DNA from 3 places in the Neobacillus sp. MER 74 genome. Region 1 is predicted to be linked to each of the others. Evidence: riboswitches for the same ligand, from Rfam matches in the RefSeq annotation. Region 1 holds a riboswitch; each other region holds the start of a gene.
The links. A riboswitch is a leader RNA that binds a small molecule or an ion and turns the genes downstream of it on or off. The one in region 1 is predicted to bind S-adenosylmethionine.
Positions count from the first base shown of each region.

Region 2: it holds a riboswitch for S-adenosylmethionine, as region 1 does, so the genes downstream of both, mtnW (2,3-diketo-5-methylthiopentyl-1-phosphate enolase) here and metK (methionine adenosyltransferase) in region 1, are expected to answer to the same signal.
Region 3: it holds a riboswitch for S-adenosylmethionine, as region 1 does, so the genes downstream of both, M3610_RS07770 (O-acetylhomoserine aminocarboxypropyltransferase/cysteine synthase family protein) here and metK (methionine adenosyltransferase) in region 1, are expected to answer to the same signal.

Region 1 covers NZ_JAMAUV010000008.1:29,724-34,101, reverse strand. The annotation lists gene asnB (asparagine synthase (glutamine-hydrolyzing)) at 1-984, opposite strand, end outside; gene metK (methionine adenosyltransferase) at 1,232-2,431, opposite strand; SAM riboswitch class I at 2,635-2,774, opposite strand; gene pckA (phosphoenolpyruvate carboxykinase (ATP)) at 3,022-4,378, shown strand, end outside.
Region 2 covers NZ_JAMAUV010000001.1:500,426-504,803, forward strand. The annotation lists gene M3610_RS02435 (methylthioribulose 1-phosphate dehydratase) at 1-493, opposite strand, end outside; gene M3610_RS02440 (2-hydroxy-3-keto-5-methylthiopentenyl-1-phosphate phosphatase) at 490-1,161, opposite strand; gene mtnW (2,3-diketo-5-methylthiopentyl-1-phosphate enolase) at 1,158-2,369, opposite strand; SAM riboswitch class I at 2,445-2,555, opposite strand; gene M3610_RS02450 (pyridoxal phosphate-dependent aminotransferase) at 2,717-3,910, opposite strand; gene M3610_RS02455 (carbon-nitrogen family hydrolase) at 4,035-4,378, shown strand, end outside.
Region 3 covers NZ_JAMAUV010000003.1:215,010-219,387, reverse strand. The annotation lists gene M3610_RS07805 (acyl-CoA dehydrogenase family protein) at 1-316, shown strand, start outside; gene M3610_RS07800 (arsenate reductase family protein) at 500-856, shown strand; gene gcvH (glycine cleavage system protein GcvH) at 933-1,316, shown strand; gene M3610_RS07790 (YusG family protein) at 1,424-1,663, shown strand; gene M3610_RS07785 (toprim domain-containing protein) at 1,806-2,162, shown strand; gene M3610_RS07780 (thioredoxin family protein) at 2,170-2,478, shown strand; gene M3610_RS07775 (hypothetical protein) at 2,694-3,053, shown strand; SAM riboswitch class I at 3,136-3,247, shown strand; gene M3610_RS07770 (O-acetylhomoserine aminocarboxypropyltransferase/cysteine synthase family protein) at 3,317-4,378, shown strand, end outside.

The DNA.
Region 1 (4,378 bases):
TTTTGGAATTTCATCCATGTATTCCTGAGGGGAAATCACATAACTGATATTTTCAACGCCAAGTTTCTCAGCTGTCTCTTTTGCGACATCAATTTCACTGAAACCATCATGCTCAAAGCCAACAGAGAAGGTTTTAATGGCAGGGTGAAATTCTTTAGCAATGGACGCAATGATGGAAGAATCAATCCCGCCTGATAAGAATGAACCTACTGGAACATCACTGCGCATATGCATTTTGACTGAATCAAAGAGGACATCTTTAATTTCTTTTATAAAATCAGGCTCCGCTTTTTGAACCGGTTTGAAATGTGCCTTCCAATATCTTTTAATTTCCATTGGTGAGCCAATTTTTTTTGTAAAATAATGACCTGGTTCTAATTTCTTTATTCCATCAGATAAAGTGTTTGGTTCTGGAACAAATTGATAGGTTAAATAATGCTGCAATGAATCATAATTGAGCACATCATTTTCAAGACCCAACAAAATACTCTTTTTCTCAGACGCAAAAAACGTTCTGTCACCATCTTCAAAATAAAAGAACGGTTTAATTCCAAAAGGATCACGTGCCCCATAAAGACTTTGCTCTTGTTTATCCCAGATAACGAAAGAGAACATTCCACGCAGTTTTTCAACGGCCTTTTCCTTTAAATGGCTGTAAAGAGCAATAATAACCTCTGTATCAGAACTTGTTGCAAACGTTAAACCCTCAGCTAATAGTTCTTCACGCAGCTCAACATAGTTATAAACTTCACCGTTAAAGATAATCCAGTAGCGTTCATTTTCATAGGTTAACGGTTGATGACCGCTCTCAATATCAATGATACTTAAACGTCGGAATCCAAATTGAATATGATCATCATAATAAAAACCATCATCATCTGGACCACGATGAGTGATAATATCGTTCATATTTTTAAATTGTTGTTTTTGTACTTCACTATAGTTTTGTGTTGTATCGTGTACACAACCTATAAAGCCACACATTATGTACCTCACCTCTTCTAAATATCCCTAAATAAAGGATTTAATCCAAAAAACATACTCTCTAATACTACCACTTTTTTTTGAAAAAATGCACTGTGAACAATAGGTAAATTTACTATCCCCATTTTTTACTTCTTTTGACCTGTATAAACATTTCATTTTAGTCAAATACCGATTAAATGTGCAGGTAATTAGACGTACAAATAAAAACGGGAGTTACATGTCATATGTAACCCCCTCTTTCTATTTAAATATTTGCTTGCGCTCGTAATGCTTCTACTTTATCCGTACGCTCCCAAGGCAGGTCAATATCTGTACGGCCAAAGTGACCATAGGCTGCTGTTTGTTTGTAGATTGGACGACGTAGGTCCAGCATGTTGATGATTCCAGCAGGACGGAGGTCAAAGTTTTCACTCACCAGGTCCACTAGAATATCTTCGTTTACTTTACCAGTACCAAACGTATCCACAGCGATGGAAACCGGTCGTGCTACACCAATCGCATAGGCCAGTTGAACTTCACATTTTTCAGCAAGACCAGCAGCGACAATATTTTTAGCTACATAACGAGCGGCATATGCAGCGGAACGGTCCACTTTTGTCGGATCCTTACCTGAGAAAGCACCGCCGCCATGACGAGCATAACCACCATACGTATCAACGATAATTTTACGGCCTGTTAAACCTGCATCCCCTTGAGGGCCGCCAATAACGAAACGTCCGGTTGGATTAATAAAATATTTAGTGTTTTCATCGATAAGCTCTTTTGGTACGACAGGGTTAATGACATATTCCTTCAAGTTACGTTGAATTTGCTCTAACGTTACTTCTGGGTTATGTTGAGTAGAAATAACAATGGTATCAATCCGTACCGGTTTATCATTCTCATCATATTCCACCGTTACCTGGGTTTTTCCGTCTGGTCGAAGGTATTCAAGGACATTATCTTTCCGAACTTCTGTTAATTTACGAGCAAGCTTGTGTGCAAGTGAGATTGGAAGCGGCATAAGCTCTTTCGTTTCATTACATGCAAAACCAAACATTAACCCTTGATCTCCTGCTCCAATTGCTTCAATTTGCTCATCAGACATTTGACCTTCACGAGCCTCCAAAGCTTGGTCAACACCCATCGCAATGTCTGGAGACTGTTCATCAATAGATGTTAAAACGGCACATGTCTCGGAGTCAAATCCATATTTCGCACGATCATATCCTATCCCTTTAATCGTTTCACGAACGATTTTTGGAATATCCACATATGTAGATGTTGTGATTTCCCCTGCCACTAACACTAATCCAGTTGTTACTGAAGTTTCAGCCGCAACACGAGCATTAGCATCCTTTGCTAAAATAGCATCTAAAATGGAATCAGAAATTTGGTCACAGATTTTATCTGGATGACCCTCAGTAACTGATTCAGAAGTGAACAAACGCGCGTTTCTTGACATCTGAATTCCTCCTTTATTATGAGATCACGAGGATTTTTTTCGAAGGTTACAGGTATACTTCTTAAACCTCGAGAATTTGATACGGTACTCATTCCCTTAGTATGTAATAAACAAAGGATTTTTATTAGAGACTCATTTCATAAAAGGACTTATAAAAAAACAAAAAACCTTACCATAGAGGAAAGGTTGTTTTCGGCCTTTCGCTCTTATCGTTCAAGGCATTAGCCTTGCGTCAGATTAGCACCTTCGCATTTGAAAAGGACCTTTTAAAGTGGTTCATCTTTTCATACTGCAGGTTGCTGGGTTTCATTGGGCCTGTCCCTCCACCAGCTCAGGATAAGAGAGTATCCGTTCAACTTAGAATAATATCATACTGGGTAACAATGTCAATGTATTTTTTAGAAATATCTTCCTCAAAAAATGGGAAAAATACGGTGTAAGTCATTAACCTTTTATAAAATTTTTTTATATCTTCATTTAAAGTTTTAAAATATATAAATTCAGATTAATAGGATACATTATTTCAACTAATGTGTTATACTTTTTGTATTATTAACAACATAAAACTTAGACAAAGGAAGGTCTCATTAATGAATTCTGTTGATACTCCTAATGAATTAAATCAATTGTTGAATGAAAGTCATGTTCATGTACAATTATCTGTTCCACAGTTAGTTGAAAAAGTCTTAACCCGTCATGAAGGGGGACTAACTTCTACTGGGGCAATTAGTGTCGCTACTGGTAAATATACTGGCCGATCTCCACAAGATAAATTCATTGTTGTAGAAGATTCAACGAAAAATAAAATTGAATGGGGCACGACCAATCAACCAATTTCCGAGCCGGTTTTCACAAAGCTTTATCAAAAGGTCATTAATTATTTACAACAGAAAGATGAAATCTTTGTTTTTAAAGGCTTTGCTGGTGCCGATAAAAAATCGCGTTTACCTATCAGGGTTATCAATGAATTAGCATGGCAAAATTTATTTGTACACCAGTTATTTATTCGCCCGACAGAAGAAGAGCTGCTTGAACATGATGCTGGTTTCACTGTTATTTCTGTCCCTAATTTCAAGGCAAATCCGGCAATTGATGGCACAAATTCGGAGGCCTTTATTATTGTATCATTTGAGAAAAGAATTGTTCTAATCGGTGGAACAGAATATGCAGGCGAAATGAAGAAATCTATTTTCTCAGTCATGAACTATCTGCTTCCGGAAAATAATATTTTTTCCATGCATTGTTCTGCCAATGTTGGTCTTGAAGGCGATGTTGCATTATTTTTCGGCTTATCTGGTACTGGAAAAACCACTTTATCCGCGGATCCAAATCGTCGATTAATTGGTGATGATGAGCACGGCTGGTCATCCAACGGTGTCTTCAATATCGAGGGAGGCTGCTATGCAAAATGTATTAATCTTTCTCGTGAGAAAGAGCCGCAAATTTTTGATGCGATCCGCTTTGGAACGGTATTAGAAAATGTTACCTTGAATCAAGAATCCAGAATCCCTGATTATGATGATGGCACATTAACAGAAAATACACGTGCTGCTTATCCAATTCATGCGATTGATAATATTGTTCAACCAAGTATTGCTGGACATCCAAACACTATCATTTTCTTGACGGCTGACGCTTTTGGTGTATTGCCTCCTATTTCAAAACTCACTAAGGAACAAGCAATGTATCATTTTTTAAGTGGTTATACTTCAAAACTAGCTGGAACAGAGCGTGGAATTACCTCACCACAAGCTACCTTCTCTACCTGCTTTGGTGCACCATTCTTGCCGTTGCCTGCAACTCGATACGCCGAAATGTTAGGTGAAAAGATTCTTGAGCACAATGCGAATGTATTTCTTGTGAATACAGGCTGGACCGGCGGTGAATATGGGGTGGGGAATCGGATGAAACTTTCCTATACCCGTGCTATGATCCAGGCGGCGCTTG
Region 2 (4,378 bases), on a different contig from region 1:
TTAAAATAGCACCTGTATCACCTGAAATATGTTCAGAGAATTCAGCAGCCAGAGTCGCTATATGTGCATAATTTCGAATGATCGGTATTTTTAAGGTTGCATCCTCTTCCCACATATCAAATGCTTTAATTAGCTCTTGTCCTTTAAAGGTGACCACACCCTGATCACCATATATTTCTGAAATAACATTATTATCAATTGTATGAACATGAAGACTGCAGCCAGCATTCGTTTTACGATAAATTTCAACATGAAGAAGTGTCTCTGCTGAGGGTTTTAAATGTGTTTGTTCGACAGGATGACCAAACTCATCAACAAGTAAAAAATCTTCATCCGTACGTTTCCGCTTATCCTTACCACTAGCTGTAACCAGAAATTGGAGTGGATGATCATTTACTTTTATCGCTAGATTGCCGCTCGTACCCATAAACCAGTCACGATTTGCAAGTTCATCTTTTACATCTGCCAGATCATTCCATCTTTCCTTTATCATTTTAGTTCCCTCACCTCAATTCTTTTTTTTATTTCCTCGATACATTCGAAGAACGTACTAAATCCTTGATGAGTAATGCCCCATTCCTCACATTTCTCCTGCAGTAAATCTCTTGCTAACACAAAATTAGCATGTTTTGCTGCCTCAAGATCTGTGACCGAATCTCCGATGACAATCTTGAACAGGTCGTTTTCATGGGTCACTTTTCGAATAATGCTCGGCTTACAGCAGCCACAATTATTGTTACATAACGAATCGCATTCGTTCGGCCAAAGTATTTTAATCCTCTCACCTGAAAAATCAGATTCGTTACAATAAATACCAGCAAATGGTCCAAACTTCTCTAATATCGGATAAACAAAAAAGTCAATCCCACCGCTAACAATATATAAAGGAATCTCTTCTTTATGCGCAAATTCTACAAATTCTTTAAATCCCGGGCGGATTTTTGCATGCTCAATCGCAAACGCAGTCAACTCTTCCTTCAATTGACTAGGTAATAAGGAGAACAATTTTCCTACTCCCTCATTAATGGAAATTTGGCAAGTGAGAATTTGATCTTTAATTTCTTCCCATCCCTGAGGAGCAAATTCTTCCATCATCCGGATAATGTTATCACTTTCCGTTACGGTTCCATCAAAATCACAAAAGATTACAGGTTTTGTCATACTGTTACCTCTGCATTTCCCCATAGCTTTAGTGCCAGCTTAAGTTCTGGATACATTTCAGCCCCTTCAGACAATAACTTGCCTTGGAGATTAGTTTCAATCGCTTGTCGGAATGCAAGACCGCCGCCTCGTGCACCGTCTGGATGACCATGTACTCCACCTCCAGCATTAATAACCGAATCGATACCAAAATCACCTATTAACAATGGAACCAAGCCAGGATGAATTCCAGCCGATGGAACGGGGAACGACTTTTTAAAACTGTCCTCACTTGTTAATTCATTAGCAATCGACAGTGCCTTTGGTTTTTCTAATGCAACTGTCCCATACGGCGATGGGAACAGTGACAAATCAGCACCGGCATATCGAAGCAGTTTACCTAGTAATAAAGAATGAGATACTCCATATACGGGTGATGATGCCAATGCACCACTGAAAGCAGGATGTGCCATAAGCGGTAATGAAATTTCATCATCTTCTCTTAATTCCTGCAGCACATCTAACCCATAGGAAAACACATTGAATAATAGGAGGTCTGCTCCAAGTTCAGCAGCCTTTCTAGCTTTTTCTTTGAGCTGCGAAGTTCTGCCTGTTAGATTAACAGCATATAAAGTGCGGTGTCCTGTTTGGTCATACACTTCTTGCAGTGCTTTTTTCCCTTCGACAATTCTTTTTTCAAATGGTGTTAATTCATTTTCAAACAGGATTTCATCATCCTTGACCAAATCAACACCACCAAGGGCTTGTTGTTTTAACTGTTCGACTAAAAACTTGAGGTCTTTCCCGAGTACGCCTTTAAAGATGCTCATTAATAAAGGTCGATTATTAACGTTTAATTTATTCCTTAGTCCATCAATCCCAAATCTTGGACCAGGAAACTGCCTCTTTAATCCCTCATCAAATTGCAAATCAAGTAATTTAATTTTTCCATCCAATGAGAGTTTACCGAAAACGGTTGTTAAGATAGCAGGGAGGTCATTAGAAAAGTTTATCGTTGGATAGGCAATTTTAATCAGTGCTTGCTCTTCTGTTTCTGAGGGATTCACTTCGACTGATACAACTCTTCCTTTATGTTTACGCAATTGGTTTTGTTCTAATTCAGGCAGATTCGTCCATGACCCAACGGTTAAACCAAGGGCAATTTCTTCTGCCTTCTTGGATGGTTTCTTTTCGTTATTTAGTAGATATGTAGCAATAATTTCAGTCATTATAAAAACACTTCCTTTTATTCAAACATAAAAAAACCTCTTCAACAAAGAAGAGGTTAGCCGCCAACTAACATCTTCTCATCTTTCAGCCTTGTTGCTGCAAGAATTAGCACCGTGCTTAAAACTAGATTTAAGTCGGTTGCCGGGCTTCATTGGGCTTTTCCCTCCGCCTGCTCTTGATAAGAAAACGATTCGTATATTATTCAGTTATTAATGTGTGTTTCACTTTAATTTGCATTATCGCAAGAAAAAAATAAAATGTCAATCGATTTAACTGGCTAATCAGAATTTTAAACAAAATTCTGAACGCATAAGTGCAACTACTCTTCTGTCTTCGCCTTAAGGGGCTAGCCATTCGGGGAGTTTTCTTTAAATATTTCTAAACGACTAATTCTTTCAACGGCTTCAGCTAATCGTTCTTCTGTTGAAAGTAGTCCCACCCGAACATACCCTTCTCCAAATTCACCAAATCCAATTCCAGGTGCAACCATAATATGTGCCTGTTCAAGGAGAATATTAGCAAATTCCGTAGAGGAAAAGCCTTCAGGAACCTTAAGCCAGGCAAAAAAGGATCCCCTTGGTGCGCTGACATTCCAACCCAAGGAATGAAGCCCACTTATCAATACATTCCTTCTTCGCTCATACAACTCGTTTAATTCCTTTACACAGTCTTGAGGGCCAATTAAGGCCTCCGCAGCAGCCTCCTGTACGGCTCCAAATAAACTGACATACAAATGATCTTGTAAAAGTTCAATAGCAGAAATGACACTTTCATTCCCAATTGCAAAACCAACACGCCAGCCTGCCATATTATAGGTCTTAGATAAGGTATAAATTTCAATTCCAACTTCCTTTGCCCCTTGAACCTGTAAAAAACTTACAGGTTTCTTACCATCAAACCCGATGGCACCATAGGCAAAATCATGAACTATACAGATATCATGTTCATTCGCTAGTTTGATTGTCTCCTCAAAAAATTCATGAGTCGCTACCGCACCAGTTGGATTATTAGGATAATTGAGGAACATTAGTTTTGCTCTATCTAAAACATCCCCATTCAACTCACCATAATCCGGTAGAAAATTATTTTCCTCCCTTAGCGGCATCCTTACCATTTCGGCTTTTGCAAGTGCAACCCCTGACAAATAATCCGGGTAGCCTGGATCGGGCACGAGGATGGTGTCGCCGGGATTTAATAAACACTGCGGAATTTCGACAAGACCCGCCTTACCGCCAAACAGTATAGCCACTTCTTTATCTGGATCAATGGGAACTCCATATTCTCTAAAATAAAAATCAGCTGCAGCTTGTTTTAAATACTGGTGCCCTTGAAAGGGAGAATATTTGTGATTTAATGGATTCACCGCGGCTTCCTGAAGTTTAGCTACGATATGTGCCGGTGTTGGCTGATCGGGGTTCCCTTGCCCCAAATTAATCACATCATACCCCTGTGAAATATATTCCCCGACTTTTTTAACGAGTGAAGCAAAAAACTGCTTAGGAAGACTATTTAAAATCTCTGATGTTGAAAATTGCTTCATGGTTCTCACCTGCTTTAATGATTTATAAAAGTAATTCTATTGTTAAATTCTAGTCACAAATGATATAACTTTTATAACAGCTTGTAAAGAAAAAATTCCGAAAGTTCAAACGAGGTGAAGATTCGTGAAATTAAAAATTTCATGTATACAAATGGATATCGCCTTTGGGGATCCAAATAAAAACTATCAATCTGCTGAAAGACTCATTGAAAAGGCTGTAGCCGGCCAGCCCGATATCATTGTACTACCAGAGCTGTGGACAACAGGGTATGACTTAACTCGTCTAAATGAAATTTCTGATTATCATGCTGGTAAGACCATTGATTTCCTTCAAAAGGCAGCAAAAAGGTACAAAGTAAATTTTGTTGGCGGATCTGTAGCCAACCGAGAAGAAAACGGTATAAAAAATACCTTGCTCATCGTCAATAAGGAGGGTAAACTCGTTCACCAGTATAGTAAACTTCACCT
Region 3 (4,378 bases), on a different contig from region 1:
AGCCAATATCGCTGACCTTATTTCTAACGTGTATGCCATGGAATCTGTTGTGTTACGAACTGAGAAGGCAATTGCGAAAACGGGATTAGAGAAGAACAAGCAAAAGCTTCTGTATACACAAATCTATTGCCAAGAAGCTTTCAATCAACTTGAAGCGATTGCAAAAGAAACATTAGTTGCAGTTGAACAAGGTGATACACTACGGATGATGTTATCGTCGCTTCGTAAATTTACGCGTCATACCCCGATTAATGTGATAGCGAAAAAACGTGAAGCAGCCGATGTTATCATTGAAGCCGAGCGCTATATCGTTTAATGAAAATAGGCTCCCTTTCGATTAGAAAGGGAGCCTAAATTTTTATAGTAGAATAGGAAGGAATTTTGAAAAATTAGTCGAATTTTTTAAATTAGTACATTTTTTTTGCATTAGGATTTTGAAAAACGTTATGATAATATTCAAGTGACGTTAAGATTTTTACGGGAAAGGGCGGTGAAATGAATGTCACTGACTTTTTATTGGTATCCGAAATGCGGCACCTGTCGAAACGCGAAGAAATGGCTGGATGCCCATCATCTTTCCTATGAAGAAGTACATATTGTGGAACATCCTCCAAATTGTGAGGTGTTGCAGGATCTTTATCAAAAAAGCGGACTGGAATTAAAGAAATTCTTTAATACAAGTGGTATGAAATACCGTGAATTAGGTATAAAGGATAAAATGAAGTCTGCAACAGAGGAAGAACTGCTCGAATTACTTGCTTCCGATGGCATGTTAATCAAACGCCCAATTTTAACGGATGGCGAGCGTGTCACCGTAGGCTTTAAAGAAGAAGAGTTTGAAAAAATGTGGCGATAAGCCGGCTCTTCATCACAATGGGAATCGATTTATTTCGATGATAGATTTTTAGAAAAAACAATGGAGGGATTTAGCGATGAGTACACCAAAAGAATTACGTTATTCAGAGGAACATGAATGGGTTAAGGTTGAAGGAGAAAAAGTTCGTGTCGGGATTACTGCTTTTGCACAGCATGAACTAGGAGATATTGTTTTTGTTGAGCTTCCAGAAGTGGGCGATGAAGTAACTGCCGACGAACCATTTGGTAGCGTAGAGTCTGTAAAAACTGTATCTGAGCTTTATGCACCTGTCAGCGGTAAAGTCGTGGAAGTGAATGAAGATTTAAGCGACAGCCCTGAATTTGTTAACGAATCACCATACGAAAAGGCATGGATGATTGTGATTGAACTATCTGACAGCAGCGAACTTGATAAGCTTATGACTGCTGAACAATATGAAGAAATGATCAAAGAAGACTAAAAAATAGGGAAAGGCACCTTGTCAAGGTGCTTTTTCTCTTAAATTCCCACTTTTTCTTCTACTATTTTTGGGAAATCTATAATAAATATATTGAAGAGGGTGGGAGCGTGGCATTAAAGCAGCAAAGGATAGACGTAACCGATCGGGTTATTGGCAAAATGAAAAATGGAGAAATGGAATTGTTTCTTGATAATACGCCAATTGGAAAAATGAAATTGACAGATCACATGCAGGTGGAATTAGAGTATCATTTTGAAGTGGAACAGCAGAAGATTTATCAACACCTGACGACAACTGAAGGGTCGGATGCTAAGTATACTGATTGTGATGAGGGCGGCTGGTGCTAGCTGAGTAACTTGGGTCTATAGTCACAAGCCTATTTTTTCAAAAGACAATAATGATATGGTTAACATAGTCAGAAGAAGGCACACGTAATCAATATTTTAGAATATGTTAACATAAAACAACTTCTAATACAGGTGATGGATGATGAATGATTCGTATGTTGACAAAGTTCTTATTGTCGAAGGAAAGTCGGATAAAAATAAGGTAAAAAAAATCGTGAAGGAACCAGTTGAAATCATTTGTACAAATGGGACCATCAGTATTACAAAATTAGATGAATTGATTGATTTCCTTGAAGATAAGGATGTCTATATTCTTGTCGATGCTGACTTCTCCGGTGAGAAACTTCGCAAGCAATTAAAACGCGAGTTACCCCAAGCCGAACATTTATATATCGACCGAATGTATCGTGAGGTAGCGACCGCACCAGTTCACCACTTAGCCACCGTACTATTAGGTGCAAATATTGATGTGCATACTGAATTTTTAGAAATGGGTTAAACGATAAATGAACGAATGGAATCGAATAGAATTATCTTCCTTTATTGAAGGGAAGGCAACTGGATTAGTGTATTTCTATACACCAATGTGCGGGACCTGTCAGGTAGCTTCAAAAATGCTCCAGGTCATCGAGGAACTAGTAAAGGTAGATATGGGTAAAATGAACCTAAACTTCTATCCAGACCTTGCTAGGGAATATGAAATTGAAAGTGTTCCTTGCCTGTTATTGGTCGAGGCTGGAGAAGTAAAAGAAACACTCTACGCCTTCCACTCCGTACCTTTTTTACTTGATAAAATAAAACAACAGATATTATAAGAGCAGATGCACATGTGCATCTGTTTTTTTAATGAATCCCAACCTTACGGACAAACCTCGTTGAAAAACCAAGGAAATTCCGATTTCCGACATATTTCTCAGGAAATTCTCTCACCACTGCCCTGCCAAGTAGATAATTGTCGACCAATTTAAAGAGGAATTCTGGCCTATGTCTTGTATAGTAAGTATAAGAGCGTAGACCGGAGTGATGGAAGATGATAGAGGTATTGAAAACCTTTCAATTAGCAATCAAGCAGCAAGGGCATTTACTGCCGTTACTTGAGCATATCCATACAAGAGTGAATTTAATTTGTGAACAAAATACCTATCAAATCTTCATGAAGGATAGGGAAATTTTCATCCTCCATGATAGCAAAGAGACTCAAACAATACCTGAGATTCGTGGGGATCTTTATGCGATGAGACAGCTGCTTACAGGGGAGGAAAGGTTGCGGACGCTTGAAAGAAACGGTCAATTAAGTATTTCTGCTCCTATCCGCACAACCTTATTACTAGAGTCTATCTTCTATTTAACAAAAACGCAGGATCATATCGCGAAAATTACAAATTTTTAATCAAACCTATTGACTCGGAATTAAAATTTAGATAACATTATAACTAGAATATTTAACCAATTATTACAATTTCATCAATACATTCTTATCGAGAGCGGCGGAGGGATTGGCCCTTTGATGCCCAGCAACCGGTTTACTACACATAATAACACGGTGCTAAATCCAGCAGAGCAATCAGCTCTGGAAGATGAGAAGTGTGAAGCCCCTCTTCTCTGAAGCAGGGGTTTTTGTATGGTGAGTTATCAAAAAAAGGAGGAAGCAAGATGAGTGAAAATCAAAAGAAATATCGTTTTGAAACATTAAGTGTCCATGGCGGATTAACTCCAGATCCGGTAACAGGGGCCCGCGCTGTTCCGATTTACCAAAACAATGCATATCAATTTAAAAATACTGAGCATGCTGCAAACTTATTTAGCTTAGCAGAATCTGGATACATATACACACGAATACACAACCCAACGACCACTGTATTCGAAGAAAGAGTCGCATTATTAGAAGGCGGTGTTGGTGCTTTAGCAGTGGCGAGCGGAATGGCCGCTATTACTCTTGCCATTTTAAATATTGCTGAGGCTGGCGATGAAATTGTTTCGGCTTCCAATCTCTATGGAGGCACCTATAATTTATTTGCAGTGACCCTTCCGAAATATGGAATTAACGTGAAATTTGTAGATCCAGAAAATCCAGAAAACTTCCGCCAAGCGATCACTGCCAAAACAAAAGCAGTCTTTGCGGAAACAATTGGTAATCCAAGCCTGCGCATCCTTGATATTGAAAAAGTAGCAGAAATTGCCCATGAAGCAGGTGTACCACTAATCGTTGACAATACTTTTGCCACTCCATACCTTTGCCGCCCAATTGAACATGGAGCAGATATTGTCATTCATTCCGCTACTAAGTGGTTATTAGGGAACGGAACGACAACGGGCGGAATTATTGTTGATGGCGGTAAATTCGATTGGAATTCTCCAAGATTCCCAGGCTTTACAACACCAGACGCAAGCTACCATGATTTGGTTTATGCAGAAGCCCTAGGCGCGGTGGCTTATATTATCAAAGCACGTGTCCAATTGCTTCGTGATCTAGGGCCGGCATTAAGTCCGCAAAATTCCTTCCAGTTTGTCCTTGGGCTTGAAACTCTGCATGTCCGGATGAAGGAGCATGTCGTAAATACTAAAGAAGTCGTCGATTACTTAACTAACCATCCTGCCGTAGAATGGGTTTCCTATCCTGGTCATCCATCCCATCCTGATTATGAACTAGCTAAAAAGTATCTACCAAAAGGTGCCGGTTCGATGGTGGTATTCGGAATTAAAGGCGGAAAAGAA